One region of the Brevundimonas sp. NPDC058933 genome, then DNA from elsewhere that is predicted to be linked to it. Evidence: predicted binding sites of a transcription regulator. Region 1 holds the regulator's gene; the other holds the start of a gene.

Region 1 (15,262 bases):
TTCGGCCACAGCGAGAATTTCGGCCGCGTTCGACGGCTTGACCGAGCCGCCATACAGGATCGGCGCAACGCGACCGCCCTCGCCCAGCCTGGCCACCATGGCTGCACGCACGGCGGCGTGGACTTCCCCGATCTGTTCGAGTGTCGGCGTCAGGCCGGTGCCGATGGCCCATACCGGTTCATAGGCCACTGCAAACGCCTTGCCCGACAGGCTGTCCGGCAGCGAACCCGCGACCTGACGGCTGACGACCTCGACGGCCTGCCCCGCTTCGCGCTGCGCCAGGGTCTCACCGATGCAGATGATGGGCTCCAGATCAGCGGCCAGAGCAGCCTCGACCTTGGCGGCGACATCGGCGTCGGTCTCGCCGAAGCCTGCCCGACGTTCTGAGTGGCCTAGAATCACCAAGGTTGCGCCCGCGTCAGCCAGCATGGCGGCCGACACCGAACCGGTAAAAGCGCCGGACACTTCGGCGTGGCAGTCCTGACCGCCCAGTTCGACAACGCCGCCCGCCAGGGCGCGCGCCATTCTTTCGGTCAGGGTTGCAGGCGGGCATAGGGCCACGCGACAGTCTGCAGGCTGTTGCTGCAAGGCTTTCGCCAGGGTTTCAGCCTCGCCCAGACTCGCGCCCAGACCGTTCATTTTCCAGTTGCCGGCGACCAGCTTCACAGATTGTTTCATGGCGGCCTGTTTAGGCGCCGTTGTCGCGGAAGCCAAGATGTTGGGTTGCGTCCGCTTGCGGCGCCCTAGGGACTGCCCCTATAGGCGAGCGTGGCGCCCCTTTGACGCCGGCCCTCGTCAGGTTCTCTCTCGATGATCACGCTGTTCCGCAACTTCTCCAAGTCGAAATGGGCTGCGGGCCTGTTCGCCTTGATCATCCTCAGCTTCCTGATTGTGGGGGCGCAATCGGATGTCTTCTCGAGCTTTGGTCCCAAGCATGTGATCGACGCGGGCGAACGAAGCGTCAGCGGGCCGCAGTTCCGCGCCGACTTCGAGCGCGTGCGCAACAATCTGCAAGAGCAGGCCGGCCGCCCCGTGTCCTTCGAAGACATGGTCAAGGAGAACATCCACACCCAGTTCCTGGAAAGCCAGACGCAGCGTATGGGCTTCCTCGCCTGGGCCTGGAACGCTGGCATCCGTCCCGGCAAGGAACTGGTTCTGAAAGAAATCCGCCAGATCCCGGCCTTCTTCAACCAGGTGTCAGGCCAGTTCGATCAGGATCGCTATGAGCAGGCTCTGGCCGCTCAGGGCATGACCTCGGCGATGCTGGAGCAGGACCTGCGTGACCAGTATGTCGCCAGCCAGTTCGGCGCCGCCGTCTTCGCCGGCGCCCGCGTGCCCCGCATCTATGGCGCGCTTCTGGCGGGCCAGGCGCTGGAGAGCCGCGACGGTCGCTGGTTCACCGTGACGCAGGCGATGGCCGGATCGGCCTCCGCTCCGACTGACGCACAACTGACCGCTTTCCTGAATGAAAACGCAGCTCAACTGCGTCGTCCCGAGTTCCGCATGATCTCGATCGTGCTGTTCAACCCCGGCCCCGGCAGCCAACCGACCCCGATCTCCGAAGAACGCATCCGCGAACGCTTCGAGTTTCGCAAGGCCGCCCTGTCGAACGCCGAGAAGCGCACCTTTGTGACGCTGACGCTTCCGAACAAGGCCGCCGCCGACAAGGTCGCTGCCGACCTGCGCGCGGGCAAGACCCCAGCCGAAGTCGCTGCAACCAACAAGATCGAGGTCAGCAGCTACAACGACACCCCGCAAAGCGCCTTGGGTGATCCCGCCGTCGGCGCCGCCGTCTTCGCCCTGCCCGCCAACCAGGTCTCCAACCCGATCCAGGGACGTCTGGGCTTCACCGTCGCCAAGGTGACCGCGGTCGCCGCCGGAGCGCCTGCAACTCTGGAAAGCGTCCGCAGCGCCCTGGTGGAGGAGCTGCGCGCCGAAGACGTGAAGGGCGAAACCTACGCCAAGGTCGAGAAGTACGAAAAGGCCCGTCAGGAAGGGAAAAACCTGGCCGATGCGGCGCAGTTGGTTGGCGCCCGCCTCGTGCAACTGCCCCCCTTCACCGCTGACGGCCGTCTGCCGGACGGCCAGCCGCTGAACGCCCCGCGCCAGATTTTCGAGTCAGCCTACTCCCTGTCCAAGGGCGGCGAGAGCGACATCATCGACGCGGGCGAAGGTCAGTACTTCGCCGTCCGCGTGGACGACATTCGTCCGGCTTCGTTGCCGACCCTGGCCGAGGTCCGCGCGCCGCTGGCCCAGCAATGGACCCTGCGTGAAAACGCTCGCCGTCTGTCGGCCAAGGCCGAGGAACTGGCCGGTCGCGTCCGCGCTGGCGAGGACATCGCCAAGGTCGCCGCTTCGGCTGGCGCTCAACTGACCGCCCGCACCGGCGTCCAGCAGAGCCAGGCCAGCCAGACCGAACTGGGCGAAGGCGTCCTTCGCGGCCTGTTCGGTCAGGGCAAGGGCCAGGTCTTCACCGGCGCCCAGTCGGAAACCAGCTTCGTGGTCGGCCACGTCGACGCCATCCACGGCGCCGTCCCGGCTCTGGCCGCGCCGCTGGTCGAGCAGGTCCGCCCGCGCCTGACCCAGGCGCTGGCCAACGCCATGGTCGAGCAAAGCTTCGCAGCCGCCGCAACGCGCATGAAGGCCAAGAACGACCCGGCGGCCGCCATCGCCGCGCTGGGGATCGAAGCCCCCGCCGCCGCTCCGGCGGCTCCGGCCCCCGCGCCTGCGAAGAAATGAGTGCAGGCGTCGGACATGAGGCTGAACGCGCCGCGTTTGTCTCTGGCCTGAGCGCAGGCCGCCCCCAGGTCGTCGTGCGTCGCCTTATCGACGACCTGGAGACGCCCGTTTCGGCCTTTCTCAAGGTCGGTCACGGGCGGCCCTACGCCAGCCTGCTGGAGTCGGTCGAAGGCGGGGCGGTCAACGGCCGCTATTCGATCGTCACCCTGGCCCCCGACGTGGTCTGGCGCTGCCGTGACGGCCAGGCCGAGACCGCGCGGGGCGAGGCTGTCCTGTCCGATCGCTTCATCGCCGAAGACCGGCCCGCGCTGGAATCCCTGCGCGCCCTGATCGCCGCCACCCGGTTCGACCTGCCGGACGACCTGCCGCCGATGGCCGCCGGTCTGTTCGGCGTCTTCGGCTACGACATGGTGCGTCTGCTGGAGCCGCTCGGCCCCGCAAACCCCGACCCGCTCAACCTGCCTGACGCCGTCATGGCCCGGCCGTCGCTGGTCGCCATCTTCGATTCGGTGAAGCACGAGATCGTCTTGATCGCGGCCGCCTATCCCGATGGCGCCGCAGACGCAGACACGGCCTTCACCGCCGCCGTCGCGCGTCTGGACGACTTCGAGGACCGGCTGCGCAGCCCTCTGCCGATCCAGCGTGAGGCCGATCAGGTTCCGGCCCCCGACTTCCATTCGCCCGTCGACGCCAAGAGCTTCGACGCCATGGTCGCCCGCGCCAAGGACTACATCACGGCGGGCGACATCTTCCAGGTCGTCCTCAGCCACCGCTTCTCGGCGCCGTGGAGTCAGGACCCGTTCGCCTTCTATCGGTCCCTCCGCCGCGGCAACCCCTCGCCCTATCTCTTCTTTCTCGACTACGTCGACTTCCAGCTGGCCGGGTCCAGCCCGGAAATTCTGGTCCGGCTGAAGGACGGTCGCGTCACTATCCGCCCCTTGGCCGGCACGCGCCCGCGCGGCGCCACGCCGGAACTGGACCGGGCGCTGGAAGCCGAGCTTCTGGCCGATCCCAAGGAACGCGCCGAACACCTGATGCTGCTCGACCTGGGCCGCAACGACGTCGGTCGCGTCTCATCGCCTGGCTCGGTCGAGGTGACGGAAAGCTTCGTCGTCGAACGCTACAGCCAGGTCATGCACATCGTCTCCAACGTGCACGGCGCCGCTGATCCCAGGCTGGATGCGGTGGACACCCTGCTGGCGGCGCTGCCCGCCGGGACCCTGTCAGGCGCGCCCAAGGTTCGCGCCATGAGCATCATCGACGAACTGGAAACCGAGAAGCGCGGCGTCGGCTACGGCGGCGGCGTGGGCTATATCTCGGCCAATGGCGAGGCGGACATCTGCATCGTCCTGCGCACCGCCATGTTCGCCCAGAACAAGATCTTCGTTCAGGCCGGCGCCGGCGTCGTGGCCGACAGCGATCCTGCGGCCGAATACGCCGAAACCCTGGCCAAGGCACGCGCCCCGATGAAGGCGGCCGAGGACGCGTGGCGATTCAACGCGACGACTCGCGGCCAGGGCGCCGACGGCAAGATCTAAGGATTGGAAACCGTGGAACCCTGGTCGAACGACACGCGGGGGCCCACGACCATGGTCCCCGCCAGAAGCACCGCCGCCGTCGCGGCGAAGGCGGCCGCCGCCAGCAGGCGTAGCGGTTTCGGCTGTTCGATGGGCGGCTCGTTCAGCATGGCCCGGGCGTCGCGGATGGCGTTCATGGCGGTCAAGACGGATTTCTTCCGATGGCGATGCTCCTGTATCGCGCGGACAGCTTAACGTCCGCTTTCCTCCCGCCTTCGCTTGGCGCGTCATCCCTCCCGTCCTAAGAACCCTGCCATGATCCTCGTCGTCGATAACTACGACAGCTTTACCTACAACCTGGTCCACTACCTCGCGGAGCTGGGCGCCCAGACTCATGTCATCCGCAACGACGACCTGACGGTGGAAGAAGCCTGGGCCTTGAAGCCCGAGGCCGTGCTGCTGTCGCCCGGCCCCTGCGCGCCGGATCAGGCCGGCATCTGCCTGCCCCTGATCACGACCGCGCCGCTCGACATGCCCATCTTCGGCGTCTGCCTGGGCCATCAGGCCATCGGTCAGGCCTTCGGCGGCGACGTCATTCGCGCCAAGACGCTGATGCACGGCAAGACCTCGCCTATCGAGCATGAGGGCCGCAGCCTCTTCGCCGGCCTGCCCTCGCCCTTCACCGCCACCCGCTATCACTCTCTGGCCGTGCGTCGCGAAACCCTGCCGGATGAGCTGGAAGTCACCGCCTGGACCGCCGACGGCGAGATCATGGGCCTGGCCCACCGCGCCCGGCCGATCCACGGCGTGCAGTTCCACCCGGAATCCATCGCCACCGAACACGGCCACGACATGATCGCCAACTTCCTCGACCTGGCGGGCGTCAAGCGCCTGGCTATGGTCTGACGACATGGACGGTTTCAAGCCTTTGCTGGCCAAGCTGGTGGACGGGCGCGTCCTGACGTCGGATGAGGCCCACGACTTCTTCTCCGCCTGTCTGCGCGGCGAGCCGACCCCGTCCCAGGTCGCCGCCGCCGTCACCGCCCTGCGCATCCGCGGCGAAACGGTGGACGAGATCGTGGCCTTCGCCACCGCCATGCGCGACGCCGCCCTGTCGCTGGATCATCCGTTCGACGAGGTGATCGACACCTGCGGCACCGGCGGCGATGGCCAGCACACCTATAATGTCTCGACCGCCGCCGCCTTCGTTCTGGCGGGCGCGGGGCTCAAGGTCGCCAAGCACGGCAACCGCGCCATCAGCTCCAAGTCTGGCTCCTCCGACGTCCTGGCGGCGCTGGGCGTCAACCTCGACGCCACCATCCCGCAACAGGCCCGCGCCCTGGATCAGGCCGGGATCGCCTTCCTGTTCGCTCCCACCTATCACGGGGCCATGCGTCACGTCGGCCCGGTCCGCGCCGAGATCGGTTTCCGCACGGTTTTCAACCTTCTGGGACCGCTTTGTAATCCAGCACACGCGAACCGTCAGGTCATGGGCGTCTATGATCCGGCCCTGCTGAAGCCTCTCGCCGAGGTCCTGGGCCGCCTCGGCGCCCGGCGCGCCTGGACCGTCCACGGTCAGGGTCTGGACGAACTGACCACCACAGGCCCGACCGAGGTGGCCGAGTGGAAGGAGGGCGCCGTCCGCCGCTTCATCGTCACGCCCGCCGACGCAGGCCTGCCGCTGGCCACGCTGGCCGATCTGCGCGGCGGCGACGCCGAGCATAATGCAGCCGCCCTGACGACCCTGCTGGCGGGCGCGCCCGGCCCCTATCGCGATATCGTCGTGCTGAACGCCGCCGCCGCCCTGGTCGTGGCCGACCGCGCCGCCGACCTGCGTGAGGGCGCCGAACTGGCCGCCGCCGTCATCGACGACGGCCGCGCGGCTGCTGCGCTGGAAACCCTGGTGCGCGTCACCAACACCCCCATCGAACCGGAGGCCGCATGACCGACGTTCTGGCGAAGATCGCCGCCTACAAGCGCGAAGACGTGGCCGCCCGCAAGCTTGCCACCTCTCAGGACGCCATCGAGGCCCTCGCCGCCCAGGCCTCAGCCCCGCGCGGCTTCCGCGCCGCCCTCGAACGCGTCGCCGAGGAAACGGGCCGCCCCGCCCTGATCGCTGAGATCAAGAAGGCCAGCCCGTCCAAGGGCCTGATCCGCGCCGACTTCGACCCGCCCGCCCTGGCCAAAGCCTATGCGTGCGGCGGCGCGACCTGCTTGTCCGTCCTTACCGACGGCCCCAGCTTCCAGGGCGACGACGCCTTCCTGGCCGCCGCCCGCGACGCGGTCGCCCTGCCTTGCCTGCGCAAGGACTTCCTGGTCGATCCCTGGCAGGTGGCCGAGAGCCGCGCCCTGGGCGCCGACTGCATCCTCATCATCCTGGCCATGGTCGACGACGTCCTGGCCGCCGACCTGCTGGCCGAGGCCGAGCGCTTCGGCATGGACGCCCTGATCGAGACCCACGACGAAGCCGAAATGGCCCGCGCCTGCAAGCTGGGCGGCGATCTGGTGGGCGTCAACAATCGCAGCCTCCGCACCTTCGAGGTCGACCTCGACGCCACCGAGCGCCTGTCCATGCTCAGCCCGGTCAAAGCCCTGCTGGTGGCCGAAAGCGGCATCTTCACCCCCGACGACGTCCAGCGCGTCGCCGACGCCCACGCCCAAGCCATCCTCGTAGGCGAAAGCCTGATGCGTCAGGACGATGTGGAAGCGGCGACGAAGGCCCTGCTGTCGTTAAGCTAGTGTCGGATATCGGCTTGGCAGGAAATGTCCGCAGTCGACCCGTCGCGGACATTGCGGCTTTCAGCCGCGCGCCTTCTCTAGGATGAGCAAAGCTGGCTTGCTCGTCCTCTCACAACGCTTTTTCCCCATAGACGCCTCACAATGCGAACATCGACGTTGTTGCCCACAGCGCATCTATCAGAAGGGTAAAGACGTACCCTGTCCCGCACCCCGTCAGCCACAACGTAAGCGACCCGATATGAACCCATTTCGGTCTCGCTCATTCCAAAGCCAATAAGCTTGCCACTGACGGCAGTGCTTTGCCCGATTGGCCATAGGAGCATTAGGACGAAGAAAAGAATGAGCGAAGTGACGCCGAGGGTCGTTAGGCAGCCACCGGCGTTGGCACCATTGATGTGCCACCAAAGCTTCGCGTTTTTGGCGAGATCGTCCATGCCGCATCTCCAGAAGGTAGCAGGCTATCGGCTGATACGTCCGCTTCCCACCCATAAGCGAACTTCGGTTTACGCCCCCTATCTGAAGTTGGGGGCGTCCGCTTTTTGGCCGCTGGGCCAAGGCCCGGTTTGGGGCCAGATGCCTATGTGGCAGTCGACCCGTTGCAAACATGCGGAAGGTCCGCTTTCTGTCAGGGGCGGGGATGTCTGGTCTGGCCGGGCCAATGACGGAGGGAGACCAGTTGATGATATCCGGGGCTGCCGATACGGTCAGTCCATGATCGCAGCGCTCGTCTCAGTTCTAGCCCTTCAGGTTCCTTCAATCCCGCCCGCCCTACCTCAGGATCCGGGGCCTGAGCGGAGATCTGCCGCTTCAGCGCTTTTCAATCCTGATCCGAACACTTCGGAAAATAGTTGGGGGCTCCAGATTGCTGCGAGCAAGTTTGCCGGGGACGTCCTGAGCGAGCGCAACGCCAACGCTTATGATCGTGACACGCTTCTCTCCGATCGCTTCATCGCGCGCGTGAGGGCTGCGCCAGGCCCGTTGATCGATGAGGCAATCCATTGTGTCGCCGAGCCTTTAGCGCAAAGTCTCTACGTGCCAGATTTGGAGGCGCTAAAACATTTCGCCCGAAGCCCCGTCGGTCGACGGTTCTGGGACCACTACGTGCAAAGCCAACCTTGGCAAGCCTGTTTCGCCGTCCCTGTTCGAAGGCACCTCGAACGCTATGTTGAAGACGATTTGGCCGCCGTAATCACTGAGACACCGGTTCGGTAGCGTCTTATCGTCAGCCGTCATAGACGTTCGCAAGGCCCGCTTGCGGGCCAGGGCGCGGATGGTTGGTTTTAGGCTTGGAGCCAATGTCTGCAATCCTCCCATATGCGACGTTCAGAGGGACTGCTTTGAGTGGCAAAGCCTCCTGCCGGTGGAACTCCCGCCGACCACTGGGTTCCAGCGCCCACGCCAGTTGAATGCGGTCGAGTTGACATTCAGCAAGAACACTTACAGAACATCGGCAACGGTTCACGCCTTGTTCTGGAAGCCTTGCGACCATGCTCACCAAGAAGCAGCACGAACTCCTGATGTTCATTCACGAACGGATTCAGGAAACGGGCGTCTCGCCCTCCTTCGACGAGATGAAGGAGGCGCTGGATCTGGCGTCCAAGTCGGGCATCCACCGCCTGATCACGGCGCTGGAGGAACGCGGCTTCATCCGCCGTCTGGCCCACCGCGCCCGCGCGCTGGAAGTGACCAAGCTGCCGGAACAGGCCACGGCGGGCGCGCCGCGCGGCCACGCGGGCTTCAAGCCCGGCGTGATCGAGGGCGGCGGTCGTCCCAAGACGGCCGAACCCGCCAACGACACCCGCGAACTGTCGATGATGGGCAAGATCGCGGCCGGCACCCCCATCGACGCCATTGAGCATGAAACCGCCCGCTATCCGGTCCCGGAAGCCATGCTGGGCGCGGGCGAACACTATCTGCTCGAGATCGAGGGCGACTCGATGATCGAGGCCGGCATCCTCAACGGCGACATGGTCATCATCAAATCGACCGCCGACGCCTCGTCCGGCGAGATCGTCGTGGCCTTGGTCGAAGGCGAGCAGGCCACGCTGAAACGCCTGCGCAAGAAGGGGGCCTCCATCGCCCTGGAGCCCGCCAACCGCAACTACGAGACCAAGATCTACGGCTCGGATCAGGTCGCGGTTCAAGGCAAGCTGGTCGGCCTTATCCGCCGCTATCACTGAAGTCGGGATTGGCCTGACGCGTCCAGGGCCTACGCCCTCGCACGTCAGCGGCCCACACCGCCTTCCAGCCCGCGTCGACACGCCACAGCTCGACCGAGCCGCCGCGCCCATAGTCCACGCCGTCCAGCACCAGCCGCCCTGCGCATGACCGCGGCAGCGAGGCCAGCTCGGCCCGGCTGCTGACGACCGCCGCCGAGCGACACAGACTATCCAGTTGTTCCGCCGTCGGCGTCCTCTTGCCCCACCAAAGCGCGACCGGCCCGGCCTGTTTCGTTTCCGGCGCGCAGAAGGATCGCTTGCAGGTCCAGCCCTCCTCCACGCGCGGCGTCAGTTCCAGCCCGCGCCGCCTCGACCACAGGTCCGCCGCGAACTGGCGCACGCCGGGACGCACCACGACCGCCGTCCCTGCCTGATGAAACGCCGCATTGGTCCCTCCATCGCCGATCCACAGGTCCGGCGCCGCCGGGCGCGGCCAGATCAGCACCGCCGCCGCCAGCGGCAGGCCCAGCCACCTCAACCGCCCCCGCCACAGACAGATGAACAGGATGCCGAGGAAGGCCACAGGCAGAGCCGCCGCCGGGGCGCTCGCCACCGTCTGCACCGCGCCCGGCAGACCCGCGGTCCAGTGGCCGATGGCCAGCATCATCTCCACCCCCTTGCCCGCCAGCCAAAGGAAGGGCGCGCCCAGCCCCAACGGCTCCAACGCCGCCCCCAGCGCCAGCGCCGGCATCAGGATGAAATCCGCAATCGGCGCCGTCCCCAGATTGGCGATCAAGCCATAGACGGCCGTCCTGTTGAAATGCTGCATGGCGAACGGCCCCGTCGCCATGCCCGCCACCAGGCTGGCGGTGCAGGCCACCAGCAGCCAGCTTCCCAGCCGCTGCGTCGCCACGATGGGCCAGGGCGCCGAAATCTCCTTGATCCGGCGCGGCCAGACCTCGACCAAGGCGACCAGAGCCGCCGTCGCCGCAAACGACATCTGGAACCCGGGCGTGACGATGGCCTCGGGCTGCAGCAACAGAACCGCAAAAGCCGCGACCGCCAGGGCGTGCATGGTCACCGCCTGCCGGTCCAGCAGGATGGCGACAAAGGCGATCGACGCCGTGATCGCCGACCGTTCCGCCGGCGGCGGCGCGCCCGACACCACCAGATAGGTCCCGACCGCGATCAGCCCCGCGACCGCCGCCACCTTCTTGCCCGACACCCTAAGCGCCAGCCATGGCCAGGCCGCGACGCCCAGCCGCACGGCGAAGAAGACGAAGCCCCCGACTATGGCCATGTGCAGGCCCGAGATCGACAGGATGTGCGCCAGCCCGGAATCGCGCATGGCGTCCAGATCCTCGCGCCCGATCCAGGTCTCGTGTCCTGTGGTCATGGCGGCGGCGATCCCGCCCGTCCGCTCGCCCAATCGCGCCACGATGCGCTGCGCCAAGGCATAACGCGCCGCATTGATCTTCATCGCCATTCGCACCCGCCAGGGCGGCTCGGGCAGGACCGTGGGCCGCGTCTGCCCCAGGGCGAACAGCGTCCCGCCCATCCCTTGGAAATAAGCGTTACGACCAAAGTCATAGGCCCCCGGACTGGCCGGCGACGGCGGCGGATTCAGAATGCCGTAGAGCCGCACCGCCGTCCCCGGCGCCGGGGGCTCGCCCCGTACGGTGGCCCTCAGCCGGACCGGCGTCGCCTCGGGCGCCAGCCCCCTTATCCTCACCGGGGCCACGACGATTCGCGCCCCGCGCTCGCCCGGGCTGTCCACATCCATGACCCAGGCCTCGACCACGGTCGGCTCGGCCAGGGCCGGTGCAATCGGCCCGCTGACCGCCTCGGTTCTCAGCTTGGCCACCGCCGCCCCGCCGCACAGACAGGCCAGCATCAGCAGGATCAGCGTCCAGCGCTTCGCCAGCCCAAACCGCCGCGCCGTCAGCCAGGCCCCGCTACTCAGCACCGCCGCCACGATCAACGGCCAGGTCGCCGGTTCGCTCTTCAAGGCGAAATAGGCCGCGCATCCGCCGCCGAAGAAGACCGGCGCCCACAACCGCCAGCGATCCGTCTGCGCCGCGACTTCATCGCGCACCGCGTCAAGAACCCTTAAGGCAAGGCTTCGCTTTGGCGCGCGCGGGCGTATAAGGGCCTCCGCAACGGACCCCTTGTTTATGACCTCCCCTTCCTCGACTGTCGTCACCCGCTTCGCTCCCTCGCCTACAGGCTACCTGCATATCGGCGGAGCGAGAACTGCGTTATTCAACTGGCTGTACGCCAAGAGCCGGGGTGGGAAGTTCCTCATCCGCGTCGAGGACACGGACCGCGAGCGTTCGACCGACGACGCCGTGAAGGCCATCTTCGACGGCCTGTCCTGGCTGGAGCTGTTCGGCGACGAGGAACCCGTTTTCCAGTTCGCCCGCGCCGACCGCCACCGCGAGGTCGCCGAGTTGCTGCTGGCCTCGGGCCATGCCTACCGCGACTATCTGACGGCCGAGGAAACCGGCGCCCTGCGCGATCAGGCCAAGGCCTCGGGCAAGGACTTCGTCTCGCCCTGGCGCGACCGCGAGCCGACCGTCGACGATCTGGCCAAGCCCCACACCGTCCGTTTCCGTCGCCCGCTGGATCAGGCTGTCCTGGTCGAGGACGCGGTGCAGGGCGCGGTGCGCTGGGATTCGGGATCGCTGGACGATCTGGTCATCCTGCGCTCGGACGGCGCCCCGACCTACAACCTCGCCGTGGTGGTGGACGACCACGACATGGGCGTGACCCACGTCATTCGCGGCGACGACCACCTGAACAACGCCGCCCGCCAGAGCCTGATCTATGATGCGCTCGGCTGGGCCCGCCCGACCTTCGCCCACATCCCGCTGATCCACGGCCCTGACGGCGCCAAACTATCCAAGCGCCACGGCGCCCAGGCCGTGCACGAATACGCCGAGATGGGCTATCTGCCCGAGGCCATGCGCAACTATCTGGCGCGTCTGGGTTGGGCCCACGGCGACGACGAATTGTTCAGCGACGAACAGGCGCTGGAATGGTTCGACCTGACCGGCGTCGGCAAGGCTCCCGCCCGCCTCGACTTCGACAAGCTGGCCCATGTCAACGCCCACTGGATCAGGCTGGCCGACGATGACCGTCTGGCCAAGCTGACGCTGGACGCGCATCTGGCCAATGGTCGCGCGCTGCAGCCCGACGACGAGGCCCGCCTGTTGCGCGCCATGCCCTTCGTCAAGGACCGCGCCAAAACCGCTCTTGAACTCGCAACCCAGACCGAGTTCGTCCTCAAGGCCCGCCCGCTCACCCTGGACGAGAAAACCCGCGGTTTGCTGACTGGCGAGGGGGCAGACCGCATTTCACGACTCCGTGAACGGCTCCGCCTTTTCCAAAGCTGGGACGTTTTCGCGCTTGAGGCTGAACTTAAAGCGTTTGCCGAAGAAGAAGGCGTAGGCTTTGGAAAGATAGGGCCTTCCATGCGAGGCGCCTTGACCGGGGGATCAGCGTCCCCCGACATAGCAAGAATTCTCGCAGCGCTTGGTCGAGACGAAGGTCTCGGGCGCTTGGATGATGCGCTGCAACAGACTAAGTGAACACCCATAACCATGCAGGCTGGACGCCTCCCCGCGCCCGGCCCGAAGAAAAATAAGGGGCCTAGATGACTGAACAAGCTAAACCCGCCGGCACGGCGACCTTCACCTACGGCGACAAGAACGTCGAACTTCCTGTCCTGGCGGGCTCCACCGGGCCGGACGTCATCGACATCCGCAAGCTGTACGGCGCGACCGGCGCCTTCACCTTCGACCCTGGCTTTACGTCGACGGCGGCCTGCGAAAGCGCCCTGACCTTCATCGACGGCGACGAAGGCGTGCTGCTGCACCGCGGCTATCCGATCGACCAACTGGCATCGCAGTCCAACTTCGTCGAAGTCTGCCATCTGCTGCTGCACGGCGAACTCCCGACCGCCGCCCAGTACGAGAAGTTCGAAAACAGCATCACCATGCACACCATGCTGCATGCACAGTTTGATCGCTTTTTCGAAGGCTTCCGCCGCGACGCCCACCCCATGTCGATCATGGTCGGCACCGTCGGCGCCCTGTCGGCCTTCTATCACGACAGCCTCGACATCCATGATCCGGTGCAACGCGACATCTCGGCCATCCGCCTGATCGCCAAGATGCCGACGATCGCTGCGCGCGCCTACAAATACCACATCGGCCAGCCCTTCATCTCGCCGCGCAACGACCTGTCGTACGCCGAGAACTTCCTGCGCATGTGCTTCGCCGTTCCGGCCGAGGACTATGTGGTCGACCCGGCGCTGGTTCGCGCCATGGACCGCATCTTCACCCTGCACGCCGATCACGAGCAGAACGCCTCGACCTCGACCGTCCGCCTGGCCGGTTCGTCGGGCGCCAACCCGTTCGCCTGTATCGCCGCCGGCATCGCCTGCCTGTGGGGGCCGTCGCATGGCGGCGCCAACGAAGAAGCGCTGAACATGCTCAAGGAAATCGGCACGCCGGACCGTATTCCTGAGTTCATTCAGGGCGTTAAGGACAAGAAGTACAAGCTGATGGGCTTCGGCCACCGCGTGTACAAGAACTACGATCCGCGCGCCAAGGTCATGCAGCAGTCGGCCTACGAAGTGCTGGCGGCCACGGGTCGCGAGAACGACCCGCTGTTCCTGGTCGCCAAGGAACTGGAACGCGTCGCCCTGTCGGACGAGTACTTCACCTCGCGCAAGCTGTTCCCGAACGTCGACTTCTATTCCGGCATCACCCTGTCGGCGATGGGCTTCCCCACCACCATGTTCACCGTCCTGTTCGCCCTGGCCCGCACCGTAGGCTGGATCTCGCAGTGGCAGGAAATGATGGCCGATCCCTCGCAGAAGATCGGTCGCCCGCGTCAGCTCTACACCGGCCCGACGCAACGCGACTATGTGCCGATCGAACAGCGCGGCTAGCCAGGCCGTGTCGGGTCGAGAAGGCAGAGCCTTCTGATCACGGCCCGCCAAGAATGAAAAACGCCGGGGCGGAAGCTCCGGCGTTTTTTGTTCGCGCTGCTCCGCGGAACGGGCCAGCCATGCTAGGAAGCCACGATGAGCGACCATGACGACGCCCCTTCCGCCGAAACTCCAGTCCAACGCGCGCTGCGCCTCAAACAGGCAGCACTAAAGGCCCGCTCGGGCCCGCCGCAAAAAGGCGGCTTGAAGCGCGATCAGTCCGTTACCGTAAAGTCCGGCTCCAACAAGCCCTGGATGACCCGCTAAACGGCCGCCCGGAGGTCGGCGCGGGGGTGGAAAGCCGACAGGCTAGTGTTTACGCTAACAAGGCAGGCCGAGCCTTCAGCCCTTCCTATTCGCAATCACCCGCAACACCGCATCCGCCGCCAGTTCAGACGGATCGGGACCGCCGCGCCCCATCAGGTCCAGCGCCGCCGTCTGACCCGCGGCCTGGTCGGCTGCGGCCTTCGGGTCGGCCAACAGGCGCCCGACCGCCTCGGCCAACTTCTCGGGCGTAGCGTCGTTCTGGATGAACTCTGGCGCGATGCGGTCATCGGCGGCGATGTTAAAGAGCGTAATGTGCCTGGCCGTCACCAGATTCTTCATCAGCATATAGCTGAGCCCGTCGATCTTGTAGGCGATGACCATGGGGGCGCCGGCCAAGGCCAGTTCGGTCGAGACCGTGCCGCTGGTGGCCAGCGCGACGTTGGCGGCCTTCATCGCATCGTACTTGTCGGCCTCCTGCACCAGATGGGCGCGGAACGGCCAGGCGGCGACGCGGCCGGCCACATCGGCGGCGACCGTACCGGCGGCGACGACAGCGATCTCCAGCGACAGGTCCACCGCCTTCAGACGCTTCACCGTCGCCTCGAAGACGGGCGTCATGCGGGTGATCTCGCTGGGCCGACTGCCCGGCAGGACCAGCAGCAGGGGCGCGTCGGCGGCGATGCCGCGCGCTGTGCGGAAGCGCGCGCCGTCAGCGCTGGCCATGTCGACGTGCAGGGCCTGCGAGCCCACGACCGTCGTCGGCAGACCCTCGCGCTCGAACCACGGCGCGTCGAAACTGTAGAGCGACAGCAGGTGATCGACGCTGGCGGCGAGCGTCTTGGCTC
Region 2 (15,262 bases), on a different contig from region 1:
GATCTGGCTGGGTCAGAAGAGCTGGAACGGGGTCGCAATCCTGGCGAGAGACGCCGCCATTCATCCGACCCGCCGGGGCCTCCCTGGCGACCCCGACCCAAGCCAGAGCCGCTATATCGAGGCTGCGATTAACGGCGTTCTGGTGGGTTGCCTCTATATGCCCAACGGGAATCCCGCGCCCGGTCCCCGGTTTGAGTACAAGCTCGCCTGGGCGGAAGCCTTCATTGCTCATGCCGCCGGGCTGATCGAGACCGGCGCTCCGGTGATCCTGGCGGGCGACTACAACATCATCCCGACCCCGGCGGACGTCTACAAGCCAGAGCGCTGGACAGAGGACGCCCTCTTTCGCCCCGAGGCGCGCCACGTCTTCGGCCGCCTGCTAGACCAGGGATGGACAGACGCCCTGCGCCTCCACCACCCGCAGGAAACCCTCTTCACCTTCTGGGATTACTTCCGGAACGCCTACGCCCGCAACGCGGGACTGCGCATCGACCATCTTCTCGTAAGCCCGTCCCTCGTTGATCGCCTCCACGCCTCCAGCGTCGATCACGAGGTCAGAGGTTGGGACCGATCAAGCGACCACGCTCCGACCTGGATCGAGATCGCACCCTGAAGCAACCGGCCAACGGCCCAGGTCAGAAGGACAGGCCGTTTTCAATCCGGCGAAACAGCGTGAGGGCCTGAGCGTCGTCCAGAGCGTCGATATCGACGCCGGCGGTGAGATCAACCAGGAGATCGATCACAGTCCCGCAGGCCGCGCTGTCGGTCGGCGCCTCCGACTGCACCCAGGCCGCTATGGCGGCGAGCGTGCTTAGCGCTTCCTGATCGGTCATGGGACTATCCTGAAGCGCTGCAGCGGCGGCGATCTCACGCATTTCCCATAAGGCCTTGCGACAGGCGTCCGGGTTCTCTCGTCGTTCGTTTGGCGCAATCGCGGCGACGGCTGGCGTCGCCACGACGCTCACAACCAGCTGGAACAGGATCTCGCCTTGGCATGAAAAGACAATCATCCGCGCCTCGCGCGAAATCCAAAAGCCGGGTCCGTCGTCCCGAAGAAGCTCGCCCAAGGTGCGAACCGCCTCGACCTGGGCCTCCTGCATTGAGGCAAGGCTCGCCTCCCACCTGAACCTTGCACCCTCAGGCCCAGCGTCGGACTCGAATATGAAGCTGAGCATCTTGCCCTGAAGCTTGCGCGTTTCCGAAATCAGCGGGACGAAGGCGCAGCGTCGATCTCCGGAGCGCGACCAGAGGCCGCGCGATCGTCCGGGCTGGCGGGCGCGTCCATGGACGCCGTGGCCGCCTCATCCTGGAAGGCGGCGGCGTCTTCGACCTGCGCCCCGTTGTCGACGGGCGCGGCGGCGAAGGGGCCGGCCCAGAAGGCCCAAACCAGCGCGAAACCGACAGCCGTCAGCACCAGGCCTCCCAGGAGGACCGCCACGATCCGCAACCCTCTTCGACCCTGGCGGACGTACTGAGCCTCGACCGGTCGGTGGTTCCTCACGGCCCTGGCCGAGGCTTCATGGGGATTGTGGGGCATGTTCGTCCTTCTCACATAGGATCGGCGCGGTATTCCGCCCTGCGAACGCGTCCTCATCGACGCCTCGTGCTGTTCTGCAACAGCCCCTCACAGGCTCAGAAGGCCGAACATGAGCATCAAGAGACCGACTACAGCCGCGCATCCGTACCAGAAGCTCGGCGTGAGGCGCGGCCCCCCGGGCTGGAATACAGGCTCCGTCGGGAGAGGATCGCGCGGCCCCTCATCGGCAGGGACGACCGAACGCGCGCCTCCGGCCTCTTCATCGGCGCCGGCCGGAGCCATGCCCGGATCAAATATCGGCCTGGCGTCATGGCCGCGGCGACGCCAGTGGGCGTCCTTTTCCTGAAGGGGGTGAGGCATGCGAGCTGAATCCATGGCCCGAACCGTGGTTCCTATTCGGCGGTCGTGGGTCGGGAAGGCGACACTGGAACGGACCGCTCCTCGCCCACATGGTGTTCAAAGCGCCCGCTTTCGACCTCTGTGCGGGAAAACACCTCCTCCTGACCGTCGATCAGCAGTTCGTCCGCCAGATCGTCAGACACCTCGGTCTCGCGGTCATGACCGCCCGTCCCCGGAGCGCCCGAGCCGGGCTGATCCTCCGCTGTGCGCTCCATGCTGAAGGCTTCGATCCTATCGGACCCTTGGTTTCTTTCCATGGTTCTACGCCTCTTGTTCAAGTCGGGCCCACGAGAACAATCCCTCACGGCGCTCACAGGTTCGAGCTGCGCTGCGCGTTAGGACCGACCGTTCTGGCAGGACGGGCTGAGAGGGCGGCGGGATCCTGCAACTCTGACCGATACCGGTCTTATCGGAACAAGGAGGAGGGCCCGCCCGATTGACCAAGATCGTAGGGAGGACAGACAATGAAAGTCGTCAATCTCATCACCCTTTCTCTGGTCATCATAGGAGCCGTCAACTGGGGCCTTGTGGGCGCCTTCAATTTCAATCTCGTTTCCGCCCTTTTTGGCGACGGCTCCATAGTCGCCCGCGGCGTCTACATACTTGTCGGACTTTCGGGTCTCTGGCAGTTGGCGCCCTTCGCCCGGGCCTTCCAGATCGATGAGCCTCGCGCTGAAGCCGGCCGTAGCCTTGCCCGCTGAGCCTCCCGCGAGACGGGCCGCGCCCAGTTCGGGACAGGTTTCGGCCAGCCATGTCAGGGACCTAGCCACGATCTGCTTCTGTTCCATTAAGGGCGATGCATGGGGGCCGTAGGATCAGGCGGCGGATGAACCCTCTGCCGCAGCCGGTTCGTCCAGCCCCCAGTTGCGGTAACGGAGAAGCTCGTCGGCCAATGTTGCGCCGACAGATTAAGGGAGCCATCTCGAGAAGGCGAACGCCCCGCCTTCGTCGAGGATCGCGCGGCACATGGCCATTGGAAGATGACCTCTTCGGCAGCTTCAGAAACGGCTTTGTCCCACCCCGGTCGAGCGACACGCCCTCTATTTCATCTTGGTCAAGGGCGCCGACGAGAACAGCCACGCGGGGCTGTGGTCCGTCCGTAAACTCGGGTCTAGGCGATGGCTCGCAAGAGGTCGGCTGGCGCTTCCAGATAGGCTGCCTCGAACTCACCAAGGGCGGCCAAGGCCGCCAGATCCGGCAGGCGCACCCTCCCCCCGGACATTTCGATCAACCCTTCCTCTCGCAGTTCCCCTATGATGCGGTTGACGTGCACTGCGGACATTCCAAGCATGTCCGACATCTCCGTCTGGGTCATGGGAAGTCGGAAACCGTCGCCCTCCGTCAGGCCCACGATCTCCATCCTCATGAAGAGTTCGCAGAAGAAGCGGGCCAACCGCTCCTTGGCGTTCTGCACGCCCAGGGACAGCACCCATTCGCGGCTGATGGCCCCGTCGATCAGGGTTTCCAGCCAGAGGCTGCGCATCAGTTCCGGTTCTTCACGGATCAACCTGTCGAGCGCTGAATGGGAAATGACGGCCGTTCTGCAGTCGGTCAGGGCGGTAAGGCCCTGCGGCTGTCGCTTTTTCAACAAGGAGCCAAGGTTCACAAAATCTCCGGGAATACAGATCTCTGTGAACTGCCGCCGCCCATCAGCCAAAAGGCGGTAGCGCGCGCATAAGCCTGACGTCAGGAACATGCATGTCGATGCATGAGCGCCCTCTACGACCATATTTTCCTTCGCAGAGACCAGTCGCGACGAGGAGAAGGCTTGGGCTAGCCGGTTGATGGCCCGAGCCGGGACCTCCCGGCGAATGCTGAGCTTCGCGAACAACAGACCATAAAGATCAGTATCGGACACTCTCTGCTCCATACTGGCTGCGTGCGCTCACGCGCCATGGCTCGTCTGGTTCGCCTTTTGATCGATCCACGCAGTTTGACTGCGTGTCACGATAACGCCGCCGGGCCTGAAGTGTTTCTTCCCTCCTCCGCCGGCCCGCTGTCAGCCTCGGCGGGTTTAGGCGTCCATGGATATCCTCACGACCGGAGGTCAGACCCGGAAAAAACCATCCGATAGCACTGGCGGGATGACGTCCGGCTTCATCCTGATCCTCCCGCCCCCCTGGAAGGGAACCATCCTGTCAAGAAACCGTCTGTATGGCGGGGGGCCGGTCAGGAGCAGGGTCATGACATCCGAGCAATCCCATGGACGGGCGCGGAACGCCGCGACCCCGGGCGGCAAGCCCGAAGCAGCCGAATCCGATAAAGCAGTGATGCGGGTGGGTCGCGAGTCCCGCCGGCGCGCCGGTCCGGACGGCCCGGACGCGACGGTAGTCGGCGACATCTTCAAAACGCCTCCCGGCCAGGGGCGAGCAGAAGAACCCGGCGAAAAGAGGCCTGGGGCGCGTCCGCCGAATGGATGATCGCCCTGCGCCGCCGCTTAGTCCCGAAGCCGTTTCCGGGCCACGAGACGGCGACCTGCCGGCCTATCTCGGCAACGGCCTGATTGGCCTGAGGGTTCGCGAGGTCCCCCTCTTCGCCGGGATGGTCCTTGTCAGCGGCCTGACCGGCGCCCACCCGGAGCGCGGGATCGAGGCGGCCGCCTCCGCGCCCTATCCGTTGTCCGGCGACTTGGCGATCGACGGCGTCTGGATGAGCGAGCAACCCTGGGCCGTCGGCGATCTCCGTCAGTCCTACGACTTCGCGACCGCCGAGCTCCGTTCCGCCTTCGCCTATCAAGTCGGGACGCGTCGCCTTTCGGTTGAGGTCGTCGCCTTCGCCAGCCGCACCGCCCCCTCGATCGTCGCCCAGGAGGTCCGGGTCACGGCCGACGGCCCCTGTGAGGTAAAGTTCCGGGCTTTCGTATCGATCGCCGGAGTGACCGGACGGGTCGCGCGACGGCGCACGGACACGCCCGGCGAACCCGAACCTGTCTGCGACGGCAGCCTCTTGTGGGAAACGGCCGAAGCGCTCAGTCAATGCGGCCTCGCCCTCGCCATTGAAGGCCCGGCGTCCGCTCGACGACAGATCCTGACCTGGAGCGACGCCGGTCCCCTCTGCACGGAATATGAGATCCGGCTGGCTTCAGGCAGGCCTGCGAAATTCCGACAACTGGCTGCTCTTGTGCCCTCCATCCTCCATGCTCGGCCTGACGAGGAAGCGGTCAGGCGCGTGGCGCGGGCGGCCAAGGACGGTTTTGACGTCTTGAGACGTTGCAACCAGGCGGCCTGGGCGGAGATATGGGAAGGTCGGATCGTCATTGTCGGCGCGAGTGCGCAACACCAGGCGCTTATCGACGCCGCCTTCTACTACCTGAACGCCTCCGTCCATCCCGCTTCGCCGGCCTCCACCTCGATCTTCGGCCTCGCGACCTGGCGGGACTATCACTATTACTACGGCCATGTGATGTGGGACGTGGACGCCTTCTGCTTGCCGCCCCTGATCCTCATGCAGCCGGACGCGGCGCGCGCCATGCTGGCGTTCCGGAGTCGAGGACGACCTGCTGCGGCGGCCAATGCACGCCTTTTCGACCGCCAGGGGCTGCAGTATCCTTGGGAAGCCGCACCCGGCACGGGCCAGGAGGCGTCGCCCGGCGCCGGCGACGCCGCCCATCATGAGGACCACGTCTCTCTGCATGTGGCTCGCGCCTTCTCCCTTTTCGCCGACGCCACGGGCGACCAGAGATTTCTCGAGGAAGAGGCCTGGCCGGTCATCAGCGGGGTGGCCGACTGGTTCGTGAGCCGGGTGACCCGGACAGACCGGGGCTTTGAGCTTCTGCATTCCATGGGACCGGCCGAGGTTCCTTCGCCTCCGGATAACGACGCCTTCAGCCTCATGGCCGGCGCCGACGTGCTTCGGCGCGCCCTTCGGGTCGCCGAGCGCCTGCGGCGGACCGCGCCCGACGCGTGGAAGGCGGTTCTCGCCGACCTCTATCTACCGGTGCGTTCCGACGGGGTCATCGCCGCTCATGACGACTATGACCGCCGCGAGGAAAAGGGCGCCACCCCCTCCCCCCTCGCCGGTCTCTTCCCCTATGACTTTCCGGCCCCGCCCTCCTTGAGCCGCAAGACGCTTGCCTTCTACCTGAAGCTCTGGCCCGACTATGTCGGATCGCCCATGCTGCCAGCGCTCTACTGCGCCTGGGCGACCATGGCCGGCGACCGGGACCTGGCGCTCAGGCTCTTTGAGGAGGGCTTCGCCGCCTACGACCGCCCCCGGTTTCACCAGTGTCTTGAATACCGGCTGGACCGGGCCGAGGGGCCCGCGGCCGGCCCCTTCTTCGCCAACCTCGGCGGCATGCTTCTCGGTCTCTGCTATGGGCTGACCGGACTGGTGGTGGACGACGGGGAGCCGGAGTCCTGGGCCCGCCGCCCCATCACCCTGCCGACGGGCTGGGAAGCTGTCAGGATTGAGCGTCTCCGGGTGAGAGGCCGCTCAGCGCGTCTCGTCGCGCGACAAGGCGCCGAGCGCGCCGAGCTGTCCTTTTCCTGACGTCAGGACGTCGCCGCCCCTTAGCGCCGCGATTCGAAACCTTGCCCGTCCGCCTGCATGCCTTCAGCGCCCGATCCGCATCGAAGACGAAAGGCCAGGGGTGAAAACACCTCTCCGCTTCGACCGTCCTGAATGGCGACGCCTATCAGTCCCTGAGCCTCGAATGACGCCGCCAGACGCAGTGCGACGCGGTCGTCGGAGACACAGGTGGCGAGGTCCTTCTTACCGACTTCATATGTGACCAGATAGGTCATAGATCGCTCCCGGCTCCAGCCTCCTGAGACAAGCGTCTTCGCCGGCCGCCGTCTCCCTGTGTCGGAAGCCCGACACAGGCGCCCTCCGGAATTGGCGCCCCGACCTGGAGGGGGGACTTTTCCAACGGCGGATGGCGGACGCCGCCGGCCCTTGCGGCGACGACGTCCGCCCGCCGAAGGCTGGAGCGCATCACAGCTCCGTAGCGCCAATGATCCAGGACCCTGCTCCGTTCCGCTTCCTGCAGACGTCGAACGTTTTGTTGACGAAGACCGTCCCACCATCGTCGTCATCAGGAGAGACCGGCATGACCCCTATGGAGCGGCGGTGGATTGGAGAGGCCTTGAGGCGGCGCGCGAAGCAGTGGCGCACGCGGCTCGGGTTCGGGCTGCTAATCGCCCTGGTCTTCTGGCCCATGACGGGTGCGTTCTTCGCCCTGGCCTGGACCGGGACCTATCTCCTCATCCAGGCGGCCGAGCGGTTCCTGACCGCCCTGTGGAGCGCCTCCCCGCGCCTCAGAAGACGCCTGACGTTTCCGGGTCTGGCCCTGGTCCTAGCGGGCAACCTGGTCTTCGCCAGCTTCGCTCTGCGCCAGGCCATGACCCTGGACGCCCTTGGGCTGGTCTGCGCCGCGGTCCTTGCTTCCGGCGCCCTCATCAACGGAGCCATGTCGACCGGCGGCTCCCGCCCGGTCACCCTGGCGGCCCTGACGCCCCATCTCGGACTTCTGCTCAGCCTGCCGATCTTCCTCTACCTCAGCTATGACTCGCCGCTGGCGGCGGTACAGCTCCTGGTGGCCGGCATGCTGCTGGTGGCCGCCACCGTATCCGCGGTCAGGGGTCTGTCCAGGACCATGGCTCGCCAGCGCGCCGCCGAGGCGGCGGCCGTCGCCGCGCGCCGTCAGGCGGAAGCGGCGAGCCGAGCCAAGAGCGCCTTCATCGCCAATATCAGCCATGAAATCAGAACACCGCTCAATGGCGTCCTGGGTCTGGCGCGAGCGCTCGCGGGCTCGGACCTGCCGCCGCGCGAGCGTGAGCAGAGTCTGCTTCTGCTGGAATCCGGCGAAGCGCTCAGGGTCCTGCTCAACGACATGCTTGACCTGTCCAAGATCGAGGCCGGTCACTTCGTTCTCGATCACCGCCCCTTCGTCCTACACGAGCTTCTGGACAGTCTGGTCCGCCTCTTCGAACCCGCAGCGGCGGCCAAGGGCCTGGAACTGCATCTGGCCGCGTCGCCGGATCTCGCGGAGGTCTACATCGGCGACGAAACACGGGTGCGCCAGATCATGGCCAATCTCATCTCGAACGCCGTCAAATTCACCGACCATGGCCGGATACTGGTCGAAGCCTGCGCCGACGCAAAGGGCCTGCGGCTGGCGGTGTCCGACACCGGACCCGGGGTGGCCGGCGACCAGATGGAGCTGCTTTTCCAGAAGTTCGTCCAACTCGACGAATCGCCGACGCGCCGTCACGGAGGCGCAGGTCTAGGCCTTTCCCTCTGCGCCGATCTCGTCGCCCTGATGAAAGGCGACATCCGCGCCGAACGTCTTCCGGGCGCGGGCATGAGGTTCGTCATCGTCCTCCCGCTGCCGGAACGACGGAATCCGCTCCGAGCCCAGCAAGAGGCGAAACCAGTCCCGCCAGCAGCCGGCGTCAGCGAAGCCGTACCGGGCGGCCGCCCCTTTCCGCTACAAATTCTGGCGGCGGAGGATCATCCGATCAATCGCAAGGTCCTCGAGCTTCTTCTCGAACCGGCCGACGTGGAATGCCACTTTGTCGAAAACGGCCAGGAGGCATTGGAGGCCTGGCGACAGCGTGACTGGGACCTGATCCTCATGGACATCCAGATGCCCGTCATGGACGGCGTCGCCGCCACGCGGGCGATCCGCGCCGAAGAGGCCTTCCTGGGACGGCGGCGCACGCCGATCCTCGCCCTGACGGCGAACGCCCTGCAGCATCAACAGGACGAATACATTGCGGCGGGGATGGATGATTTTATCGGTAAACCTGTGCAACCCAAAACTCTCTACGCGGCGATCAAGCGGGCGGCCCACGACCCCGATGACGCGGCCGCGGACAGGCCGGCGTTCCGCGCCTGAATCCTCCCCGGCCCCTCCCCGCTCGACCGTCACTGGACTTTTGGAAGCCATCCAGCCGCCGGCGCGCCCCGGCTGACCTCGGCCTGGGAGGCCGCCACCATCGACCGGCTGGACGCCGAGGAAAGCCGCCAGGAGGCTCAGGTGCTGCGCTGGACCCTGTTCGAACGAGACCTGTCGGCCCGTTCCTGCGCGACGACCTTCCCGCCTTCCCGCCTTCGACGCCGTCGAGGGCCCTGGAGCGGGCCTAACGCCCGATGTCCGCGGACTGGATCTCACGCATGGCCCAGCGCCACCCCGAGGCCGCCGATATCCTGGCGCGCTAGCTCGCCTGTCAGGCCAGGGTCCTGAAGGTGATGGAGTATCGCAAGGCCGTCATCGGCGAGATCGAATGCTCCCACTCTCTCCGCGCTTGTCCGGACAGCCGATAGGCCGATCCAGGCGCCAGCGACGCCGCAGACCGGCGCCATCCTGCTTCCGCCCTCTGGCGCAGGCGCATGACGCAAGGCGCGAGAAAGGAGACGCCCAGGATCTCCCCGTAGACAGCCCTGTCGCGGTGCCATCCAATCCCGGCGCCGGGCGCATATTCATTGACCAAAGCCTGGAGGAAGGCCTCTTCATCAAGGTCGAGCCGTCCGGCCAGGCGACGCAGAAGCGCCCTCAGGAAGTCCGGCCAGGGCGCGGCCGTCTCCATTCGACGCCGCTCCAGATCATAGCGGCGTCCGAAGGCGGCGATCTGTCGGAAGCCCTGGTAGCCCATGTGCTCATAGGGCCTGAAACTCAGCCGCTGCAGTTGCTCTACCACCGCCGCCTGCTCGGGCGCCGACAGGACATCCGGCCAATAGTCGAAGCCCTGCGGAACAACCGGACGGGGGGCGTGCCCGAACAGGTCGGCCTGGAGCATGGCCGTCACAGCGCCAGTTCGCCGGGAGACGCCCCGGACGCCCCAGACGATAGTCCCGGCGACGCCTTCTCCAGATTGGAAAGGGTCACGCCGACAAGCCGCACGCCCCGGGTCGGTGGATAGAGGGATCTTGCCAGCAGGCGGGCGATCTCGCGCAACCGAGCCCTCGAGGCGACCGGCTCATTAAAGGACCGGCTGCGCGTCGATTGCTGAAAGTCGGCCCATTTGATCTTCACCGTGACCGTACGGCCGAACGACCCGGCCGTTTCGCACCAGGCCCAGACATCATCCGCCATCTCGTCCAGCCCGGCCTCAATCGCCGCCGGATCGACCAGGTCGCTGGCGAAGGTGGTCTCCGACCCGCTCGACTTGCGCTCGCGATCCGGATTGACCGGGCGATGATCCTCTCCCCGCGCCACGCCATGATACCAGGCGCCGGACTTGCCGAAGTGATGTTGCAGGAAGGCCAGGGACTGACGCTTCAGGTCCGCGCCGGTCTCTATGCCCAGGCGGTTCATCTTCTCCGCCGTCACCGGACCGACGCCATGGAAGCGCTTGACCGGCAGGACCTCGACAAAGGCCTCCCCTCGCCCGGGCGGGACCACGAATTGACCGTTCGGCTTGCGCTGGTCCGAAGCCAGCTTAGCCAGGAACTTGTTGTAGGACACACCGGCCGAGGCCGTCAGACCGGTCTCCTCCAGGATGCGCGCGCGGATTTCCTCGGCTGTGGCGGAGGCTGTCGGCCGCCCCCGGATATTGGCGGTGACGTCGAGATAGGCCTCATCCAGGGACAGGGGTTCGATGAGGGGCGTATAATCGGCGAAGATGGCGTGTATCTGCGCGGAAACGGCCCGATAGACCTCGAACCTGGGCGGCGTGAAGATCAGTTCCGGGCATTTCCGCAAGGCGGTGCTCGAAGGCATGGCCGAACGCACCCCGAACTTGCGCGCCTCATAGCTGGCGGCGGCCACCACCCCGCGCGAGGCGGCGTGGCCGACGGCCACCGGCCGACCGCGCAGGGTCGGATCGTCCCTCTGCTCCACCGAGGCGAAGAAGGCGTCCATATCCACGTGGATGATCTTGCGAGGCGCCGCGACGTCCATGCGTCACGCCTAGCAGAATGAGAACAAATCGGGAACTGCTTTCCAGCCTGGAAGCAGGGTCAGGTTAGGGAGACCGGAACCGAGAGGTCGCGCCCAGGGGTGCGATTCGACAGGTCCTGCCCGAGCGATCGGGCGGTCGCTCTCACCTGTTCCAGCGGCGAGGGCGCGGGTCAAGCCGCCGGGCGGGTTCCGCATCCGCCGCCAGGGCCGGCTGCCGGACAGTCGGAACGCGGCGTCCTGCCAGCGGTTCGACCGGCATGGACTAGAAAGAGGGAGACACGTCGATGGACCGAGACAAGGACGCCGACCGCTGGGGCGGCCCGGGATCAAGCCACCAGAACCGGCAGGCGCCGCAGCCCGATCCCCTAGTGAAGGAGGCCCAAGATTCCGACCATCTGTCGCCCCGCAGCCAGGTATCGGGCGGCGGAGGAGAGGGAGACGTGCACAAGGGCCATTCGCCAGAGGCGCGTTCGCCACAGCAGGGGTCCAGCGAGGAGAAGCGCCATGAACGCAACAATCGACATTAGATCCCTCGGTCCTTCGAGCGACGAAGCCCTCTGGGCCCGTCGCCTCGGCCCGGACTAGCCGGACCGCCCGCCTTCATCCGACCGCGTCGAGCTGCAAGGCTCCGCCATCGAGGCCCGCCTCCACCGGAGACGGGCCTTCGTCCTGGTTGCCGGCATACCAGGACGCCCCCCCCTAAAGGGTGCTCAAGGTTTGAGCACGACCTTGGTCCACTCATTGGGGTTGTCGTGGAAGTTTTTGTAGCCGGTCGCCGCCTCCTCAAGGGGAAGGCGATGACTGATAAGATCGGTCGTATCGATCTGACCGTCCATGACCAACTCCAGCAGCTTCGGCAGGTATTTCTGCACATGGGTCTGCCCCGTCTTGAGGGTCAGTCCCTTCTGCATGAAGGCGCCGATCGGCAGCTTGTCGCCAATCCCGCCATAGACGCCTGGCATGGAGATACGGCCGCCCTTGCGGCAGGCCATAATGGCCTCCCGCAGAACATGCTGGCGGTCCGTGCCCAGTTTCGTCTCCTGCTTCACCGCATCGATGATGTTGTCCGGCGCGAAGCCGTGCGCCTCCATGCCCACGGCGTCGATGCAGGCGTCAGGCCCGATGCCCGCCGTCATCTCCTTAAGGGCCTCCAGCACCTTGACCTCATGATAGTTGAGCACCTCGGCGCCGTTCTGCTTCGCCAGGGCGAGACGGCGCGGGTGGTGGTCGATGGCGATCACCCGCGCCGCTCCCATGTGGATGGCGCTCTTGATCGTGAACAGGCCCACGGGGCCGCAACCCCAGACCACCACGGTGTCGCCGGGCTCGATCCCCGCGTTTTCCGCCGCCATCCAGCCGGTGGGAAAGATGTCCGACAGGAAGAGCACCCGCTCGTCTTCGATGCCGTCAGGCACGACGATGGGGCCGAAGTCCGAATAGGGAATGCGGGCATACTCGGCCTGCCCTCCTGCGTAGCCGCCCGTGAGGTGCGAGTAGCCGAACAGCCCGGCGGCGGGGTAGCCGTAGGCGACTTCCGAAGCGTCAGATTTGTCGGCCGGATTGGAGTTGTCGCAGGCTGAATACTGCTCCTTGCCGCAGAAGAAGCACTGCCCGCAGGCGATGACAAAGGGCACCACCACCTTCTGTCCGACCCTTAGGCTCGTGTTGCCGCGCCCAACCTCGACCACCTCGCCCATGAACTCGTGGCCGAGGATGTCGCCGCGGTGCATGCCCGGTATGACGCTGTCGTAGAGGTGGAGGTCGGACCCGCAGATGGCGGTGGCGGTGATCTTGATGATCGCGTCCCGGGGATTGACGATCTCGGGATCGGGGACAGTGTCCACCCGAACATCGTGTTTGCCGTGCCAGGTCAGTGCGCGCATGGGATTTTATCCTTGATGATCAGCCGCGGGGCGCGGCGAGAGGAGCCTGGGAGGTCGAGACCTCGCCGGTCTCCATCAGTTGCTTGAAGCGGCGAAGTTCACGCCTCGCCTGGATGCGCGGTTCCCGCTGCATCACCTTGGCCACCAGCTTGCCTACCGCCCCTGCGGGCGGATCGTAGCTGATCATGACCCGCACCTCGGTTCCGCGCCCGAACGGGTTCTCACGGAACTCGACCCAGCCCTCGTGGTCGACGTCAGCCGCCTCGGTTGAGCGCCAGGCGATTTTCTCGCCTGGCCGATCTTCCACGATCTCGGTTTCCAATTCGACATCCATTCCGCCGGGCCCGGCTATGACCCAGTCGCGTCCGTCGCTGCTGACAGACCGGACATTGGCCATGAAAAGAGGAAGATTCCGGAACTCGCGCCAGAAGGCGTAGAGCTCAGACCGTGGCCGGTTGATCATGACGGCCTGGATGGACGAGGCGGCGTGGTCACCATCGTGGACGTCGCCGTCCAGAAATCCCGTCGACGCCATGTCCGCGTCAGTGCTTGTCGGTTGCGTCTGCATTGGTTGTCTCCGGTTCTGGGGAGGCGCGGTCGCCCCCGTCGATCATAGTTTCTCGCGCGCCTTGGCGAGGTCGCGGACGAGCCTGTTCCGGGCCTGGCCAAACCGCGCTTTCTCTTGGGCGGCCCGCGCTTCAAGGCTTTCCATTGCTGCGCGAACAGCTTCCGCGCTATCGGCGTAGGCCTGCTCCAGCGTCTCCAGTTCGTCGGCGAGGCGCTCGACGCGACGTTTCTCGGCGGCGGTCGGCCCCTTGCGCGCCCTCGCTCTCACCGCACGGGGGGCGGCCTTGCCGATGTCGACGACCAGCCCCCGCTCGACGACCTCTCCAGGCCGAGCCCGGGCCGCCTCCGCATCCTCGGCGTCGGGGGCTTCCATGGCGAGACCGGAAGCGAAGATGTCCTGTTGGATCCCCCAGGCGGCCAGAGCCTTGGGCCGGGAGGGGGCCGCCACCGTGAAACGATGGAAGCCGTCCGACCATTCAAAGACCTTCAACCTGGGGGCCATGTCGATCAGGCGGAGAGCGCGGCCTGGATTTCCTGCGCCTTCTGAAGGTGAGCCTCGATTTTCGGCAGCACAGTCCGGGCATGAGCCGCCAGGGCCGGTGCATCCGTATTGTCGGCGAAGCCGCGATGCAGGGTCACGGCCTCCTGGTGGGCCGCGACCTGCTGGTCGATATAGACCTTGTCGAAATCTTCGACGCCAGCAGACCTGAGATTATCCAGGAGGCCCTTGCGCCTCTGGTCCAGCTCGCCCGGCGCCTTCACGTCCGGAGCTGCCGTGGCGGCCGCCGCCTGGAGGGCCGCGCTGGCGGCGGTGTGGTCCGTCTTGATCATCTGCGCCAAGGCCTTGACGTCAGCCCGCTTGGCTCGCTCGAGAGCGATGTCGGCGGCCTGGATCTCATACATGTCTCCCATGGCGGCGCCCGGCACATAGGCGCTGACCATGTTGCTCCCCATGGTCGCTGCGGAAGTCTGACCGACCGGAGCTGAAACCGCGTCCTGGGCCTTGTCGACGGCCTCGTTTCCCCCTTGCGGACTACAGGCGGCCAGAAGCGCAGCAGCGGCTGCAGCGGCGATGATCGGGGCGTGGCGCATGGTTGTGAGCTCCTGTTAAGTGTCAATGGGAAGCGCGCTGCGCGCCGGCGGGTTTCCATCCCTGACCACGCGGCCGCTGCGAGGCCCGTCGAGCCCGGAGCAGCGGGGCTGCGCGCCAATGTCGGAAACACGACACAAGACTGGACGCGGCGGTTCAAGAGCGATGGGGCTCCTACCCATCCTGGAGCCCCAGGTCACGACGGAGATCGGCTACAAATCCCCTGGGAACCTCCATGGTCGGGCTCTCTCCCACTTTGGCGTCCGCACGGAGCAGGAGGCCCTGCACCTCCTCCTGCTCCAGAAGTCCCTTCTCCACGAGGGTGTCGAGCAGGGTCAGTTGCAGGGCGATGGAGGCGAGCGAAAGCGCTCCGGACTGCTGGGCGTTCATGGGCGATGTCCTTCCGGTGAAACAGGACAATCCCCGCCGTAGCCGTCTGTTTCTCACGCCCGCTACCCGACACAGGGAGCTTCCACCGCGCCTCCGCGTCAGAGGGAGCCTTGACCGTATCTCGACGTTTGACCAGGGGACCCGGAGGACATCATGCGGATCTTACGCGACAACGGCCTGACCCTCATTCTTCTGCTCCTTTTCGCCGCCAGCATTCTGGGGCATGCCCTGACAGGGTGGCGGGTCGAGACGGCGGACGCCCTGCGTCACGGCCAGGACGGCGGCACGCTGATGGAATATCTCGGCAGCGCTCCCTTCCTGTCGACCGTTTTTGAGAATTGGGAGAGCGAGTTCCTGCAGATGGCGGCCTATGTGGTTCTCACCGCCTTCCTGATCCAGAAGGGCTCGTCGGAATCCCGGGATCCCGAGGCTCCGCCCCGCGACGCCGATCTTGAGACTCAGGCCGGAAAGGCGGGAGCGCCCGCCCCCTTGCGCTGGGGCGCCTTCGCACGGGCCGTCTATTCCCGGTCCCTAGGTCTGGCGCTTGCGGTCCT

Evidence for each region. Region 1 encodes LexA, which represses DNA repair genes until DNA is damaged. Its sites were predicted from a motif close to ATGTTCNCNANNTGTTCT; they were not measured.
Region 2: the regulator LexA is predicted to act here: its motif matches at 10,799-10,816, upstream of dinB (DNA polymerase IV).

Annotation. Positions count from the first base shown of each region.
Region 1 is NZ_JBMOSL010000001.1:459,197-474,458, reverse strand. It holds gene tpiA (triose-phosphate isomerase) at 1-678, opposite strand, end outside; gene ACOZBP_RS02275 (peptidyl-prolyl cis-trans isomerase) at 811-2,739, shown strand; gene trpE (anthranilate synthase component I) at 2,736-4,277, shown strand; gene ACOZBP_RS02265 (hypothetical protein) at 4,274-4,453, opposite strand; gene ACOZBP_RS02260 (anthranilate synthase component II) at 4,572-5,162, shown strand; gene trpD (anthranilate phosphoribosyltransferase) at 5,167-6,201, shown strand; gene trpC (indole-3-glycerol phosphate synthase TrpC) at 6,198-6,995, shown strand; gene ACOZBP_RS02245 (hypothetical protein) at 7,707-8,207, shown strand; gene lexA (transcriptional repressor LexA) at 8,483-9,175, shown strand; gene ACOZBP_RS02235 (ComEC/Rec2 family competence protein) at 9,156-11,249, opposite strand; gene gltX (glutamate--tRNA ligase) at 11,329-12,744, shown strand; gene gltA (citrate synthase) at 12,810-14,111, shown strand; gene ACOZBP_RS02220 (hypothetical protein) at 14,247-14,417, shown strand; gene lpxB (lipid-A-disaccharide synthase) at 14,493-15,262, opposite strand, start outside.
Region 2 is NZ_JBMOSL010000003.1:130,425-145,686, reverse strand. It holds gene xth (exodeoxyribonuclease III) at 1-613, shown strand, start outside; gene ACOZBP_RS08920 (DUF6894 family protein) at 636-1,100, opposite strand; gene ACOZBP_RS08915 (hypothetical protein) at 1,205-1,537, opposite strand; gene ACOZBP_RS08910 (hypothetical protein) at 1,625-1,897, opposite strand; gene ACOZBP_RS08905 (hypothetical protein) at 1,930-2,151, opposite strand; gene ACOZBP_RS08900 (DUF378 domain-containing protein) at 2,401-2,637, shown strand; gene ACOZBP_RS08895 (Crp/Fnr family transcriptional regulator) at 3,048-3,794, opposite strand; gene ACOZBP_RS08890 (glycoside hydrolase family 65 protein) at 4,349-6,424, shown strand; gene ACOZBP_RS08885 (hypothetical protein) at 6,445-6,678, opposite strand; gene ACOZBP_RS08880 (response regulator) at 7,020-8,774, shown strand; gene ACOZBP_RS08875 (alpha-ketoglutarate-dependent dioxygenase AlkB) at 9,106-9,675, opposite strand; gene dinB (DNA polymerase IV) at 9,681-10,778, opposite strand; gene ACOZBP_RS08865 (zinc-dependent alcohol dehydrogenase) at 11,489-12,661, opposite strand; gene ACOZBP_RS08860 (SRPBCC family protein) at 12,681-13,229, opposite strand; gene ACOZBP_RS08855 (hypothetical protein) at 13,272-13,730, opposite strand; gene ACOZBP_RS08850 (DUF4142 domain-containing protein) at 13,736-14,320, opposite strand; gene ACOZBP_RS08845 (hypothetical protein) at 14,493-14,708, opposite strand; gene ACOZBP_RS08840 (DUF6766 family protein) at 14,862-15,262, shown strand, end outside.